DNA from 3 places in the Ruegeria sp. AF8 genome. Region 3 is predicted to be linked to each of the others. Evidence: riboswitches for the same ligand, from Rfam matches in the RefSeq annotation. Region 3 holds a riboswitch; each other region holds the start of a gene.
What was found. Region 3 has a riboswitch for cobalamin ahead of ACR0AO_RS18670 (CbtB domain-containing protein). Riboswitches for the same ligand answer to the same signal wherever they lie in the genome.
Positions count from the first base shown of each region.

Region 1: another riboswitch for cobalamin. It lies ahead of ACR0AO_RS08635 (hypothetical protein); the one in region 3 lies ahead of ACR0AO_RS18670 (CbtB domain-containing protein).
Region 2: another riboswitch for cobalamin. It lies ahead of bluB (5,6-dimethylbenzimidazole synthase); the one in region 3 lies ahead of ACR0AO_RS18670 (CbtB domain-containing protein).

Region 1 is NZ_JBQFYW010000003.1:280,552-285,706, forward strand. It holds gene ACR0AO_RS08625 (DNA polymerase III subunit gamma/tau) at 1-827, opposite strand, end outside; gene ACR0AO_RS08630 (protein-tyrosine phosphatase family protein) at 1,059-1,502, shown strand; gene ACR0AO_RS08635 (hypothetical protein) at 1,542-1,946, opposite strand; cobalamin riboswitch at 2,035-2,241, opposite strand; gene ACR0AO_RS08640 (TetR/AcrR family transcriptional regulator) at 2,258-2,878, opposite strand; gene ACR0AO_RS08645 (alpha/beta hydrolase family protein) at 2,965-3,825, shown strand; RNA gene ffs (signal recognition particle sRNA small type) at 3,855-3,953, opposite strand; gene ACR0AO_RS08655 (bifunctional 2',3'-cyclic-nucleotide 2'-phosphodiesterase/3'-nucleotidase) at 3,993-5,155, opposite strand, start outside.
Region 2 is NZ_JBQFYW010000004.1:263,930-269,084, reverse strand. It holds gene ACR0AO_RS10195 (glycosyltransferase family 4 protein) at 1-85, shown strand, start outside; gene ACR0AO_RS10190 (aspartate-semialdehyde dehydrogenase) at 199-1,221, shown strand; gene ACR0AO_RS10185 (hypothetical protein) at 1,281-1,673, opposite strand; cobalamin riboswitch at 1,852-2,029, shown strand; gene bluB (5,6-dimethylbenzimidazole synthase) at 2,074-2,841, shown strand; gene ACR0AO_RS10175 (carbonic anhydrase) at 2,902-3,552, opposite strand; gene ACR0AO_RS10170 (hypothetical protein) at 3,702-4,091, shown strand; gene ACR0AO_RS10165 (leucyl aminopeptidase family protein) at 4,155-5,155, shown strand, end outside.
Region 3 is NZ_JBQFYW010000014.1:51,420-56,574, reverse strand. It holds gene ACR0AO_RS18695 (thiamine pyrophosphate-binding protein) at 1-331, opposite strand, end outside; gene ACR0AO_RS18690 (DUF302 domain-containing protein) at 409-873, opposite strand; gene ACR0AO_RS18685 (DUF1636 family protein) at 1,021-1,380, shown strand; gene ACR0AO_RS18680 (hypothetical protein) at 1,368-1,850, opposite strand; gene ACR0AO_RS18675 (CbtA family protein) at 1,917-2,609, opposite strand; gene ACR0AO_RS18670 (CbtB domain-containing protein) at 2,613-2,783, opposite strand; cobalamin riboswitch at 2,819-3,028, opposite strand; gene cobF (precorrin-6A synthase (deacetylating)) at 3,053-3,814, opposite strand; gene cobA (uroporphyrinogen-III C-methyltransferase) at 3,807-4,535, opposite strand; gene ACR0AO_RS18655 (cobyrinic acid a,c-diamide synthase CobB) at 4,532-5,155, opposite strand, start outside.

The sequences.
Region 1 (5,155 bases), on a different contig from region 3:
AAAGCCGCGCCCGCGTCGCCGCGCAGGATCATGTCCATCAGGTCCAGAACCCGGCCGCGATCCGCCAGACCCAGCATCGCACGAACCTGATCGGCAGTGGTTTCTCCCGCGCCGTGCGATATTGCCTGATCCAGAAGCGAGGTCGCATCCCGCGCCGAACCTTCCGCCGCGCGGGTGATCAGCGCCAGGGCGTCTTCGGCGATTTCCGCGCCTTCGGAAGTGGCAATCCGGCGTAGCAGCCCGATCATCACTTCCGGTTCGATCCGACGCAGATCGAACCGCTGACAGCGGGACAGAACGGTGACCGGGACCTTGCGAATCTCGGTGGTGGCGAAGATGAACTTTACATGTTCGGGCGGTTCTTCCAGCGTCTTGAGCAGCGCGTTGAAGGCGCTGGTCGACAGCATGTGAACCTCGTCGATGATGTAAATCTTGTAGCGCGCGCTGGCGGCGCGGTAGCGGACGCTGTCGATGATCTCGCGGATATCGTTCACACCGGTGCGGCTGGCGGCATCCATTTCCATCACATCGACATGGCGGCCTTCCATGATGGCGACGCAATGTTCGCACTTGCCGCAAGGGTCGGTGGTCGGCCCGCCATTTCCATCCGAACCGATGCAATTCATGCCTTTGGCGATGATCCGCGCGGTCGTGGTTTTTCCTGTCCCCCGGATACCGGTCATGATGAATGCCTGCGCGATCCGGTCCGCTTCGAACGCGTTTTTCAGCGTGCGCACCATCGCATCCTGACCGACCAGATCGGCAAAGGTTTCAGGGCGATATTTGCGGGCAAGGACCTGATAGGGGGCGGGTGCGGTGTCGGTCATGTCTGCTCTGCCGGATTCGTCTTGAAAACGCAGCGTAGTGCGCCGCGATGCCCACGTCCACAGCGGCCGCATCGATTTTGGTTTGGATTGCAGACAAGCCGGGGTAAAACACCTGAGTATCGATTGGGAATTCCGGATCTGAGTGCGCTGGTTGTGGGGGGGGAACTGATCGTGTCGCAACTGGTGATCTATGGCCTGCAGGTGGGCGGGGGAACTCTGGCAATTTGCCAGATGCCGGGCCGGGGCGGAACCTATGTTGACGATCTTGATACGATTGCCGACTGGAAACCGGGCCTTGCGATCTCGATGACAACCGAAGTCGAGATGATTCAGGATGGGGCGCGTCATTTCGGATTGGACATTCAGGGCCGGGCCTGCCGGTGGTCGCATCTGCCGGTCGAGGATTTCGGGATACCGTCCCGCAGCATCGAGGAGAAATGGGCTGTGGCCAGCGCGTCGGCCCGACAGGCTCTGGCTGGTGGCGGACGGGTGCTAATCCATTGCCGTGGCGGCTGCGGGCGATCAGGGATGGCGGCGCTGAGACTGATGGTGGAATGTGGCGAAAAGCCGGCAGATGCGCTGACGCGCTTGCGCGCAATTCGCCCCTGCGCGGTGGAAACCGAGCCACAAATGGATTGGGCGCTGAAAGGGCAAAGGGTGTCGCACCGGCCCTGAGGCCGGCTTGCGGTTCCAACTGCGGCCTTGGCTATCCGGTTACAAAGCTGCGTGGTGCGGCGCCTCTGACGTTCTGCGTTGGACGGGAAGCGCCTCCAAAAGCGCGCAGGGCATCGTTTTGACCCAACCCGAAGGAAAGGCGGTCGCAGTCGGGTTCAAAAGCGCATCCGCGATCCGGTTCAGCCGCTCGACATCGGCGTCAGCATCGACACCGCAGAAAATTCGGATGCGGGTGTGATCGGCGCGAAAACTGGCGTCGCACCCGGCGGCGCAATGTCCAAGTTCGCATTTTCCGTCGATTTCGAAGGTGTCTTCGGTGACGGATTTTGACGCCGATATCGCCTGCGTCAGCTTTGTCGCCATCTGCGCCAATGCGGGGCAGGGTTCCCCGGTTTTCTGACACAGGGTTGCCGTGAACAGGTGGTTGTCGGTTTTCCAGATCATATTGCGCCCTCCGCGCCGTGGACGAGGGCGATGGACGGGATAGACAGCGGGCTGCCGTCAAACCCAGCCCGGACACCCCGCCCGAATTCGAGTTTCAGTTCCGATGGCAGGTCTCCTGACTTGCGGGTTGTCGCTTGGCCGACCTTCCCGGCCCATGGGCCAGTGGTGTTTCGGCTGTGCTCTCCGCCTACAGTTGCGGGGGCAGTCGCGGCTTGGGTTCGAAATTGAACCGCACCGTGTTCCCTTTTCATCCCGGCCGTGCTCACGACCGGAAACCATCGCTCAATCGCTAGCGGGCGGGCGGGACCGGGTCAAGGAGATTTCCATTTCGCAAGCGCCCTTGCTGCGTCGCGCCGGGGATCTTTGCGCGGGGAGCCCGGCGACGGGTGCAGTCGGCCCGGCAAGGCACGCAGGATATCCGATGACTGCCTTGCCCGCGCCAGTTGCCATCCGCCCTGAAGCAAAACGAAAAGCGTATCTGCCGCAACGCCGGGCTCTGCCACGCCAAGCCGCTTTGCGTGATGCGCAACTTCGGAAATCCAGCCTTCGTACAGATGATAAGCGTGGTTGCGGAACCTTGTATTGTCGGGCCCTTCGAACAGGGTGGCCGAGATGGGACAGGTGTTCCACTGCCCCGATTTGTCAAAAAGTTTCGCGATTTTGTGGCACAGGGTTTCGGCGCCGGACTCGAAACTTTCCGCCGGTTCAAAAGAATCGGCGATAAGCCCGAGCATCGCGTCAGACGCCCATGTCGCCGCCGCAAGCGCCAGGTCGGCCTTTCCATTCGGGAAATGGTGGTAAAGTGAACCCTTTGGCGCATCAGCCGCCATCAGAACCTCGGACAGGCCGACACCGTGATAACCCGACCGCTGGAACAGGTTGGCGGCGGCGCGTATCAGACGTTCTTTTGTCGGCAAGGGACGTACGGTCATTTGCGGGGATTATTGACATCATTGGACCGATTGGTCCAGAGGGGGATGTGTAGACCGATTGGTCTAGATCATCGAGGAATGGCGCTATGTTGGATGCTCAGGATGCGGTACTGGTCGAGGAATTTCAGTTCCGCTCGGGAACGCGCATGCTGGCCGCCCGCCTCTATCGCACGACAGAGGCGCCTTCGGTTGCCGTTGTGATCAACGGCGCGACAGGCGTTCCAAAAGACTATTACCGGCATTTCGCCAGATGGCTGGCCGGAGAACACGGCATGGCCTGCCTGACTTACGACTATCGGGATTTCGGCAATTCCAAGGTTGGCCGCCTGAAAAAATCCACGACGTCGATGGCCGATTGGGCGCTGGTCGACATGCCGGCGGCCACGGCCGAAATGCGGCAACGGTTTCCGGATGCGAAACTGTGGGTCATCGGGCATTCGGTTGGCGGGATGCTGGGCCCGTTGCAGCCGGGAATTGAACAGATCGACCGGATGATCTGTGTCTGTTCTGGGCTGGTTCAGCACCGCGATCATCCCTGGCCGTATCAGGCGCTCGCCCGACTGTTCTGGTTCGGACACGTTCCTCTGCTCGTCAAGAGTTTGGGTTATCTGCCGGGACGTCTGACGGGCTTTGGCTCCGATCTGCCTCCGCAGGTGTATTGGCAATGGCGAAAGTGGTGCACGTCCGCGCATAGTTACCTGCCCGAAACCGGAAAGACGCTGCCGAGACCGGACTGGGAAAGAAGTGGCGCCTCGGTCGATTTAATCGCATTTTCCGACGATCACGTGATCCCGCCGAAATGCGTATGGCGACTGGCGGAGGTCTACGGGAACAGGTCACGCCGGCGCATATTGACCCCGCAGGAATTCGGATTGACGAACGTCGGGCATCTGGGGGCGTTCGCACGCAGAAATGCCGCAGTCTGGCCCGCGCTCATCTCGGGTTAGGCCGAACCGGTTTGCAGGTGATTTTCGGATAGTGAGAGGTTGGACATCGACCCAAGCGGGACTCGTTGTGGCTGCTTCCTTCCGGACCTGACCAGGTTGGCGAGGCGCTCGCCCGCGCCAACCTCTCGCCGGATGATATAGGTGAGATGCCGGGCAAAGACAACCCGTCACAGGGACAGGCGCAGGCACAGGAATCCGCCCGGATCGACGCCCAGCCGAACCGGTTCAAAGCCTGAAAGCTCTTCAAGATAGCGCAGGGCATCCGGGCCTGTTTTCAGAATCACCGAGGTTTCGTTCATCTCCGCGAACCGCCAGGGGTGCGCCGTCGCCTGCAATGGGTCGATTGGAAGGCGCCCCTCGACATAATCCTTCAAGATGCGCTGAATGCGCAGAGGCGGGATGTCGATGCCGCGCGCATCGCTCAGGGCAGAGAAATGACCGCCGCCATTGAACCGGTAGTTGTTGAGGGCCACGACAAATCTCTGGCGGTCACCGACGGGGCTGCCGTTCCAGACAAGGTCACGAATGCGCCGGTGAGTCAGGTCCGTCAGGCCGCCGTCCGGGCGGAATCGAGGTGGTGAAGTCAGATCGATCATGTATTCAACGCCATGAATGACATCGAAATTGTGGCCTGCGCGGGACGGGTCGATCAGATCGATATCCCGGCTTCCGTCCGGAACCTGATTGAACAGGCAGGCCGACATTTCCAGCCATTCCCGCAATTGCGCTCCGGTCACGACAGCCGCGCGCAATTCGTTGGGAAAAACGCACAGATCCGCAATATGGCGCATGGACACAGCGCCTGCCGGCACCTCTGTATAGTTGCCTGGGCCGGCCCGGCCTCCGAATTTCGCCGGCGATACGGCGGACAGCATCGGCAGCGCCGCCTCGGGCAATCCAGTCAGAAACGGGCGTAATGCCGCCATTTGCGCGGCTGCAACCAGTGCAAGGCCACGGTCTGCGGCGCAAAAGGAAAAATAGCTGTGCATCGACTGATCGACCCGCCCGACTGGCTGGTGCATCCGTTTCAGCGTATCACCATGCCCGGGTTTGAAGATCTGAACCAGCTCGGGGTCCTCGGGTGCGTTGCGACGAACGCGCCCGTTGCTGTCTCTGCTGCAGATCGGGCGCAGTTCAGCCGCATGTTGCGCGACTCTCCACTCGCCAGCCTCTCGGGAAAGCGTCAGATCGATCACCCCCAGATGCGATCCTGACGATCCGGGCATGACAACGGGTTTGCCATGAACCAGACCAGTGTCGCCCGAGACATGGGCAATGCCGTTGTGATCCAGCCCGGGTAGCGTCAGGTGCGTATGCCCGGCGACCACCG
Region 2 (5,155 bases), on a different contig from region 3:
AACTCATGTCGAACGCCATTTTGATATCGAAGGCGAGGCAAAAGCGCTGGTCGAGGTGTATCAGGGCCTGCTGTCCGGGGGCTGAGACACCGCGCCACGCCTCAAATCAGCACCGGCAGGGCAAATACGGCGCCTATACCCCTTTCTTCTCGGACAAACGGTGCTATGAACGCGCGTCCTTAACTTTGGAGACGGAAAATGGGCTATCGCGTCGTCGTCGTCGGCGCCACGGGTAACGTGGGCCGCGAAATGCTGAACATCCTGGCCGAGCGCCAGTTCCCCGTGGACGAACTTGCCGCACTGGCAAGCCGCCGTTCGCTGGGCACCGAAGTCAGCTTTGGCGACAAGACACTCACCACCCAGGATCTGGCCACCTTTGACTTTACCGGCTGGGACATGGCGCTGTTCGCCGTGGGCTCGGCCGCGACCAAGGATTACGCACCCAAGGCGGCGGCGGCGGGCTGTGTGGTGATCGACAATTCGTCGCTCTATCGCTATGACCCCAAAATCCCGCTGATCGTGCCGGAAGTGAACCCGCAGGCGATCCACGACTACAAGAACAAGAACATCATCGCCAACCCCAACTGCTCGACCGCGCAGATGGTTGTCGCGCTGAAGCCGCTGCATGACCGCGCCAGGATCAAGCGCGTCGTGGTTTCGACCTATCAGTCGGTTTCCGGTGCCGGCAAAGAGGGGATGGACGAGCTGTGGGATCAGACCAAGGCCGTCTACAACCCGATCAACGAAGTTGAGCCGAAGAAGTTCCAGAAGCAGATCGCCTTCAACGTCATTCCGCATATCGACGTCTTCATGGAAGACGGTTCGACCAAGGAAGAGTGGAAGATGGTGGCCGAGACCAAGAAGATCGTGGACCCCAAGATCAAGGTCACCGCGACCTGTGTGCGGGTGCCGGTGTTCGTCGGCCATTCCGAGGCCGTGAACATCGAGTTCGAAGAGTTTCTGGACGAGGACGAGGCCCGCGACATCCTGCGCGAGGCGCCGGGCATCATGGTGATCGACAAGCGCGAGGCCGGTGGCTACGTCACGCCGGTGGAATGCGTCGGCGATTTCGCTACCTTCATCAGCCGCATCCGTCAGGATTCGACCATCGAGAACGGCCTGAACCTGTGGTGCGTCAGCGACAACCTGCGCAAGGGCGCGGCCCTGAACGCGGTGCAGATCGCCGAGCTTCTGGGCCGGGAAGTACTGAAAAAGGGTTGAAACCGGTTGGATGTGGAATTGCAGAAGGCGATACAATGTGTCGCCTTCTTTGCTATTGTTTACAGCCCGAAAAACCCACCGCTTCGAATCGATATGCTGGCCCACGTATAGCCAAAGAAGTTTGCAAAGATGATCCAGGCGAACCTCGGGTACCTTTTGTAGAAAATAATCGCTATGAACATGCCGCCGAATACGACGACGTGATACAGAAACGCGAACAGCAGCGCGGGCAGGAAATTCGATGCTGTTTCCGGGGTAAAGCTGGGATCGTTTATTGTTTTCGCCGCCAACCGCATGGCGAACCCTGTGACAACACAAATTGCACCTGAAACGATCCTATAGGTTGCGGTTATCCCCGGCTTGGTCCGACCTCTGTTTTGCCTTGTTCTTTCGACGTTCGCGTCCGAAACACGCGTGCCTTCAACGGCATGGCCATAACTATGACGAGCCATAACAAATCCCTCTTAAACAATCACAGGAAGAAATGCTAACGCGCGCCACAATGGCGCACAAGTTCTTGCCTCGACTGAAGCGGATCGAACCGTCCAAACTGGAGGAGCCTGTCAAGCGGCGTACGCAAGGCCAGGGAAAACGCGCCTCTTTTTCGTTGACTGCCCTGCATGGGTGTCTAGTGTCCGCCCACCTTTCGGTGCCCGCCTGTCGGGAGAATCGGGAACGCGGTGCAAACCCGCGACGTGCCCAACGCTGTAAGGGGGACTGTGCGGACATGAACCACTGGCCTTGGCCGGGAAGGGGTTCGCACGGGATGATCCCGAGTCAGAAGACCGGCCGAGAGGGATGGCGCGGTCCGCGTGGACGGCGGGCGGCGCGGGACCATCCAAGGGGACTCCGATGGCCACCATTCCAGAACCGGCGCTGCTGGCGCCCGATGCCTTTAACAAGGCGAGCCGCGAAGCGGTTTATCGTACTATCCTGACCCGCCGCGACACCCGAGGTGATTTCCTGCCTGACCCAATACCCGAGGACCGGCTGAGTCGTGTCCTGTTGGCGGCGCATCATGCGCCGTCTGTGGGTTACATGCAGCCCTGGGATTTCCTGATCCTGCGCGACCGCGGCACCCGAAAGCAGGTGCATGACCTTTTTGCCGAGGCCCATGCCGAGGCGGCGCTGATGTTCTCGGGCGAGCAGCGCGATACTTACCGAAAGCTGAAACTCGAAGGTATCCTTGAGGCGCCGTTCAACATCTGCATCACTTGCGACCGCAGCCGTGCCGGGCCGGTGGTGATCGGCCGCACCCATATTCCGATGATGGACATGTTCTCGTCGGTCTGTGCCGTGCAGAACTTCTGGCTTGCGGCGCGGGCCGAGGGGCTGGGCGTCGGCTGGGTTTCAATTCTTGACAATGACGCGCTGAAAGAACTCCTGAACCTGCCCACGGATGTCATACCTGTCGCGTATCTTTGCGTCGGGCTTGTTCGAGGATTTCACGACAGGCCTGAGTTGGAAAAGGCCGGCTGGCGTCCGCGCCTCGCCGTCGCGAACCATGTACACCATGATCAATGGGGGCAGACCGGCACCGATGCGGGGCTGACCGAACGCCTGTGCGCAGATCAGGCGTCGATTGCGGACGGGACATTTTTGTCACAACGGCTGGACTGACCGCAAAGGCATGTTCGGGCACCGGTGTACGGTGCCCGGAAAACTTCGTTCCCTGATATCTCAGACAGGTACGAACTTGCCTGCCGCAGGATCGTAGCACTGCAGCCCACCCGCGCCGATATCGGTCCACAGGCCGTGAATGCTAAGGCTTTTCTCCTGGACGGCAGAGGCCACGAACGGGAAGGTCATCAGATTTTCCAGCGACGCCACCACCGCCTGCTTTTCGAACTGCCGGGCCTGTTCGGTGCTGTCCTTGAGATCCGCCACCAGATCGTATTTCGGTTTCAGGATATCCATCCAGCGGCCGACAAAGCTTTCCTTGGCCTCAAGCTGTGGGGCCTGCCCCTTGCACATGTCGATGCAGCCCTGAACGCCGCCGCATTGCGAATGCCCCAGCACGATCAGGTGCGCCACCTTGAGCGCGGTGACCGCATATTCGATCGCCGCACTGGTACCGTGATGGTCGCCATCCGGCGCATAGGGCGGCACCAGGTTGGCGATGTTGCGGTGGATGAAGAATTCGCCCTGATCGGCCCCGAAGATCGAAGTGACATGCACCCGGCTGTCGCAACAGGAAATCACCATGGCGCGCGGATGCTGGCCTTCGCTGGCCAGCGTGCGGTACCAGGCCTCGTTCTCGGCATAGGTGGTGGCCTTCCAGCCGTGGTAGCGCTTGGTCAGGTAATTTGGCAGAGGTTTAGCGAATTCCATTCCTTTGATCCCCGAAGATTTCCGTGCTGCAGGGTGATCTAATCCGAATTGAAACAAAATTCGAGACATTATCTGCCTCCCCGGAAACCATTTGCGAACTACTGTGGCCTCAGGATGCCGTCGTGCCGTGGGGGTGCGAAATGATTGGGGTGAACGTGGTGGAAAAAGTGATCACACTCGTTCAGAGGGAGTCCGTGCGTCTGGATCCAGACCCTCTGGGCAATCTTTATGATCAACTGGGCGACTCGGGTGCCGAGGACGTGCTGTGCCGGGCCATCGAGGAGCTGGCCCTGCGTCTGTCGGGTTGTGAACGGATGTGGCGGCAGCGTGACTGGCCGGGTCTGCGCAGGGCCGCGCGTTCATTGGTGGCAATTGCCGAACAGGTCGGCATGACCGCGCTGGTCCGGGTCGCCGGCGATGTCACCGAAGCGGTGGATGCGGACGATCAGGTCGCCGCCAGCGCCACGCTGTTCCGGCTCATCCGGGTTGGAGAGCGGTCATTGACCGCGGTTTGGGATCAACGGAACCTTTCCGTCTGAAATGGCTTGCAGGTGGATCGGCGCGGAGTAGTCTGGGCCACGATTCAACGATGCGAGCCGCTCATGACCCTGTCCTTTGCCCCGCCTTCCGACGATGCCCTGCACCTGCATGTGATCGCACAGTCCGAGCTGGACACCTGGCTGGAGGCGCAGGACACCGAGATCCGCAGATGGGTCGCATCCAACGGCTTCACCGGGGCGTTGGGGCAGACGCTTCTGGTTCCGGGCGGCGAGGGCGCGGTCCGGTTCGTGCTGGCCGGATACGGCGACGCGGCCAAGCGGGCGCGCAAGCGTTTCCCGCTGGCCGCCGCCGCAGAAAAACTGCCCAAGGGCGACTATCGCATCGTATCGGGCCTCAAGAAAGAGGAGGCGGCCAACGAGGCGCTGGGATGGCTGCTGACCGGATATGCCTTTGACCGTTATAAGTCGCAATCTCCGGCCGGGGCCCTGCTGGTCGCGCCCGACGGTATCGACGCCCGCCGGATTGAGGCGATCGCGAATGCCGAAACCCTGATCCGCGATCTGATCAACACACCGGCATCGGATATGGGGCCGGAACATCTGCAGACGGCAGTCGAGGCGCTGGCCGGCGAGTTCGGCGCCAGCTGCGAGACCGTGACAGGTGACGACCTGCTGGCACGGAATTTGCCGATGATCCACGCCGTCGGGCGCGCCGCCCGGCAAGCACCAAGGCTGATCGAGATGAACTGGGGCAACAGCGGGCCGGGCCTGACGCTGGTCGGCAAGGGAGTTTGTTTCGATACCGGCGGGCTGGATCTGAAACCCGCCGCGGCCATGGCGCTGATGAAAAAAGACATGGGCGGGGCCGCGAATGTGCTGGGGCTGGCGCGGATGATCATGGCGCTGCAGTTACCGATAAGATTGCGGGTTCTGATCCCGGCGGTGGAAAACTCGGTGGCCGGAAACGCGTTTCGGCCCGGCGATATCCTGACCTCGCGCAAGGGGCTGACGGTCGAGATCAACAACACCGACGCCGAAGGGCGGCTGGTGCTGGCCGATGCGCTTGCCCTGGCGGACGAGGACAAGCCGGATCTGGTGATCTC
Region 3 (5,155 bases):
TCAGCGCCTCATCCGCGTCGACGCAGCCGGTCAGCACGATCATCGAAACCCGATCCTGAAACGCATTGGCGACCACGTTGATGCCGTTCATGGCGCCGGGGCCGAGCGTGGCCACCAGAATTGCAGGCGCGCCGTCACGGTGATGAACCCCTTCGGCCATGAAACCGGCGGCATTTTCGTGCTTGGCCAGATGGAACCGGATACCAGCCTGTTCCAGGGCGTCGACCAGAGTCAGAACCTCGCCGCCCGGCATGCCGAAAGCGTGACGACAGCCCGCCTCATACAGCCGTTTCGCCAAAAGATCCGCCGCGCGGGGCATGGTTTCCTGCATCTCGAACGCTCCGTTCATTCACGACTGGCAGATTGCGGAGTGCGCAGGAAGGTGCAAGCGACTTCACGCCGGTGTGACTATTTTGACGCCGATTCCGCGACGGATTGAAACTTTTCGTCCAGTTCCTGTGCGATGACCGTCAGCGCATCGCCGCCCTCATCCAGATAGGGCGCAAAGACGTGGCTGGGTGTCTTATAGGACAGCGTCGCACTGCCGTCCTCGTTTTCGGTCACATAGAAACGGATCGGTGCTTCGATCATGGCCGCGGTCGAAGTTTCCAGAACGCGGACCGCATAGTCGTTGTTGAAAGCGCCCATAACGCGATTGCCCGGAATGGTGATGCCGCGCGCCGCCGCCGCCTTGGTCGGCCCGGCCTGCGTCACAACGATCAGTCCGTTGTCCTTGATTGCCACCGCCGTGTCCTGGACCAGCTCGTCATAGGTCTTGTTCGTCGGATGCACCTGCCATCCTTCGCGGGGTTCGAGATCACCGGCCCATGCGGGCAAGGCGGCAAGGCTAAGGGCGGTCCACAGACGTTTCATCGTTCCGGCTCCGGTTCGTTGTCAGGCATGTGATGGCAGATTTTGCAAATATCCGGTGTCACAATCCCGTGTCCGGTCAACCATACAGTGCTTGCGTCGACACGGCGAAACCCGCAATAACGGCCCGACGCAGGAAAAGGCCCGCTCATGACCGCACAACGCATCCGTTTGCTGATCTGTTCCAGTTGTCTGGGCACACGCGACCGCGAGACCGAGCGGCAAGCCGTGAGTGCTGCACTGGACAAGGCGGGGATTGCGGATCGGGTCGAACTGACGGAGCACGCCTGTTTCAGTGCCTGCGAGCAACCGGTCGCAGTGGGTTTGCAGGGGCAGGGGTTGGCGTCATATGTCTTTTCCGGTCTCGATCTCGCACAGGATGCCGCCGATATTGCCGGAACCTGCCGGACCTATCTGGACAGTTCCCTGGGCTGGATCGAAGACGCCCGGCCCTGCGGGCGACTTCGCTTGTGTTTGCGGACCCGGATGCCCGCGCTTCAGTCGACCTGAACCGTCACCGAGGCGGTTACAGGCTCATCCTCCACGGTCAGTTGGCTGTGACTGTTGGTGTTGAGCGACACTTTGACCTCGACCTCGCCCTTGGGCAGTTCGCCAATGTGCATCCACTCGCCATAGAGGCGGGCCAGCTTCACGCCGTTGACATAGACATGCGCATGGCCTTCGCCGGGAATATCCTCAAGCGAGGCGTTTTCCGGCGAAAAGCGGAAGTTTTTCGGCATGACATGCAGGTTCCAGCCGGCCATCGGATCTTTGATCAGTTTCACATCGAGGCCCGGGGCATCTGCACCGGCAGGCAGGTTGATGGCCGCGCCATGATCATGGGATTGGGCGCTGCCGTGTTGAGCGGGGTCGCCATGGTCGTGACCATCGAACGTGACTCCATAAGCCGCCGCCGTGACGAAACCGGCGCCGCCACCAAAGATCAGACCTATACCGAAGAGAGCAAGAGAACGGAACATGTGTTTCCTTTTGTCATGAATGTTCCCGCCAGGCACGATGGCCCGGTGGGATGTTTCATTAATCGCTTACGCGTTGGCTTCGGCGCGTTTGCCTTCGGCTTGCCAGAAGTATCCCGCGAATGTCCCCACAAGCACCCAGGCCGCCATGCCGACGCCAAATGCGCGGGCTGCAAACAGGGCGCCCAGTTCGGTTGGGACCGGGCCGGTGAAACTGTCGGGCTCGGCTACGCCAATCAGGTGCGGCGCCAGCAGCAACGCAGCGGCGATCAGGTAGCTGACGACATTTCCGCCAAACGCAATCAGCCACATTGCGACTCCGGTGGCGGCAACGGTACCCGTCCACCAAATTTGGCGGGCAGTGATATCCGTATAAGCCACACCCGGAACTTCGGGAGCCAGGGTCAGCCCCGGCGCAAAGTGGAAGGTGATGAAACCCGCCAGCCCCCACAAAATGCCGGTTCGGGCGTTGACCTCGTGTCCCATGCGTTCGGCAACCGACATCAGAGCCACAACGACCAGGGCGTAGCCCGTATAGGTCAGCATGGCGAAGATGATGCTCAGCCCATCGCGCATCAGATCGAAACCGGGCAATTCCGGTTGTGCCGAAACGGCGTCGGCACCGAAATGCACCAGTTCACCGGACTCGTAGAGTTCGGCATGAAGCAGGACGGGCTGCACAAAAACAAGCTGCAGCAGGGCGGCAATCAGCCCTGCTGCAGCACCAGCGAACAACGCGCTGGTCAGAATGCGACTGAACATGGGTCAGTGGCAGGGAAAGCCAGTTGCGTGGCGCACGTCATGAGCGGCGTCGTGCAGGGCGGATGCCTGTACATGGCCGGTCAGGGTGATAATCCCCAGACCCAGAACAACAGCAAACAGAGCCGGAAGGAAGGCCGAACCGGAAGCAGATGCCTTGAGCGTTTTGGTCGTCATTTTAGTCCTCCTGAGCCGCCGCACCCGACGGCCGGTGTTTCGTTTCATGCCTGGCAGGTCTCCTGGCTTGCGGGTCAGCGCCTCTGTTCGCCTTCCCCCCGGACAAATCCGGGAGTGGCTGGTTGAACAGAGGCTCACCGCTTACAGTCGCGGGGGCGGCTTTGGCTTTGACCACAGCTGTGGCCGCACCAAATTCCCTCTTGGCACCGGAACGCTCCGGCAGGACCAGACTCTTTCATTTAGCCGTTATGCAACGGATGGCGCAATTCTCAATTGCGACCATTTTTTTCATTTTCGCGCTTCCGCAGCAAATAGATGTCCATGATCCAGCCGTGATCGGCCCGCGCGGTTGCGCGGGTTTCCAGAATCTCGTCCGCGACTTCGGCCAGCGGGCCGCTGATCAGAAGCTCTTCCTTCATGCCGACATAAGCGCCCCACCAGATATCGAAATTCTTCATCTCGAGGCATTGGAACGAGCATTCGCCATCCAGCATGACCGCGACCTTACCGGCGCCGTCCGGCCAGCCTTCTTCACGGATGCGGCGGCCGGTGGTGACAATGTAGGGCGCGCCGATATCGTTGACCGGAATGGCATGCGCCGCCGTCAGCGCCTGCAGTGCGGTGATGCCGGGAATCACCCGCGTGGCCGGTTGCGGTTTCAGCCGTGAGGCGATTCGCAGCGAGCTGTCATACAGTGACGGATCGCCCCAGATCAGCAGCGCCACATGGCGGGCATCGGGGTGGGCGGCAATCGCCTCGTGCCAGCGCAGGGCAATGGCGTCGTGCCATTCGTCCACGCCGCGCAGATATCCCTCATCGGTGCGCCGTTTGGGGATGTCGAAATAGGCAATTCGTGGCTGCGTATTGGTGATCTGTGTGATGATCTTTTCGCGCAGTCCGGCGAGGTCGGCCTTGTTCTCGCCCTTGCGGGGAATGAGGATCAGATCCGCCGCCCGGATCGCCTGTGCGCCTTGAAAGGTGACATGATAGGGGTTGCCAGTACCGATGCCGATCAGGTTCAGTTCATACATCCCCGAACTCCGCCAATGGGCCATACAGAATCAGGGCCGGGGCGGTGCCGATTTCTGCCGACAGTTTGTTGGCCAGCCCGCCTATCGTCGAGCGGTGCAGGGTTTGTTCGGGAGTCGAGACCGATTCCGCCATCAGCGCCGGGGTGTCCAATGGCAGGCCATGAGCGTTCAGCGCCTCGACCAGCAGCGGAAAGGTGCGCTTGCCCATGAAAACGACGCTGGTGGCGCCGGGATCGGCCAGCGCGGGCAGGTTCAAATCCTGGGGCAGCTTGCCGCTGACATCGTGTCCGGTGACGAACTGCACCCGCCGCGCGGTCAGCCGCCGGGTCAGCGGAATGCCCGCTGCCGCCGCCGCGGCAACCGCCGAGGGGATGCCGGGGATGATCTCGTACTCGATCCCGGCGTCGCGCAGGGCGAGCAGTTCTTCCTCGAGCCGTCCGAACAGGCCACCATCGCCCGATTTCAGCCGCACCACGCGCTGTCCGGTCCGGGCATAATCCACCAGCAAGCGGCTGACATGATCCTGTTTGGGCGATGGGCGGCCCGCGCGTTTGCCCACACCGACCAGATCGGCGTCTTCGCGTGCATGGGTCAAGATCGGGCCGCTGCTCAGATCATCAAAAAGCACCGCGTCGGCCTTGCCCAGACGATCCACTGCCTTGAGCGTCAAAAGCTCCGGATCGCCGGGGCCGGAACCGATGAAAGAGACAAATCCGCTCATGCCGAGGCCTCCGCGATCAGATGAAAGAAGGTGCCGGTGACGTTGCCGCGCACCGAACCGGTTTGCGGCCCCTCCGCGCCCTCGGCGTCAAACACTCGCGCCAGCGGGGCGTCGGGTTGTTCGACAATCGAGGAATAGTGGAACTCGTGCCCTCGCAGCGCCGCGCCCGCAGTAAAACCGGGCATCGGGGTCAGCAGTTCCGCCTTGCGATAGCCAAGGTTGAACTTGCGTTTCTGGTACGATGTCACCAGACCCAACAGGCCCGCCATCTCGTGCCGCATCCCGTCCTTGTCGATCAGCGCCTGACCGAGGGCCATGTAGCCGCCGCATTCCCCATGTACGGGTTTGGTTTCGGCGTGTTTGCGCAGCCCGGCCAGAAAGGTTCCGGCAGCCGCAAGGGTGCCAGCGTGCAACTCGGGGTATCCCCCCGGCAGCCACACCAGATCCGCATCTGCCGCCGGCGCCTCATCGGTCAATGGCGAAAACGGCAGGATCTCGGCCCCCGCCATACGCCAGCCTTCCAGCAGGTGCGGATAGGTGAAGGAAAACGCAGCATCCCGGGCCAGTGCGATCCTCTGAGCCGGCGGGCGCGGCAGCGCGGCCGACGATGGCTCCTTGGG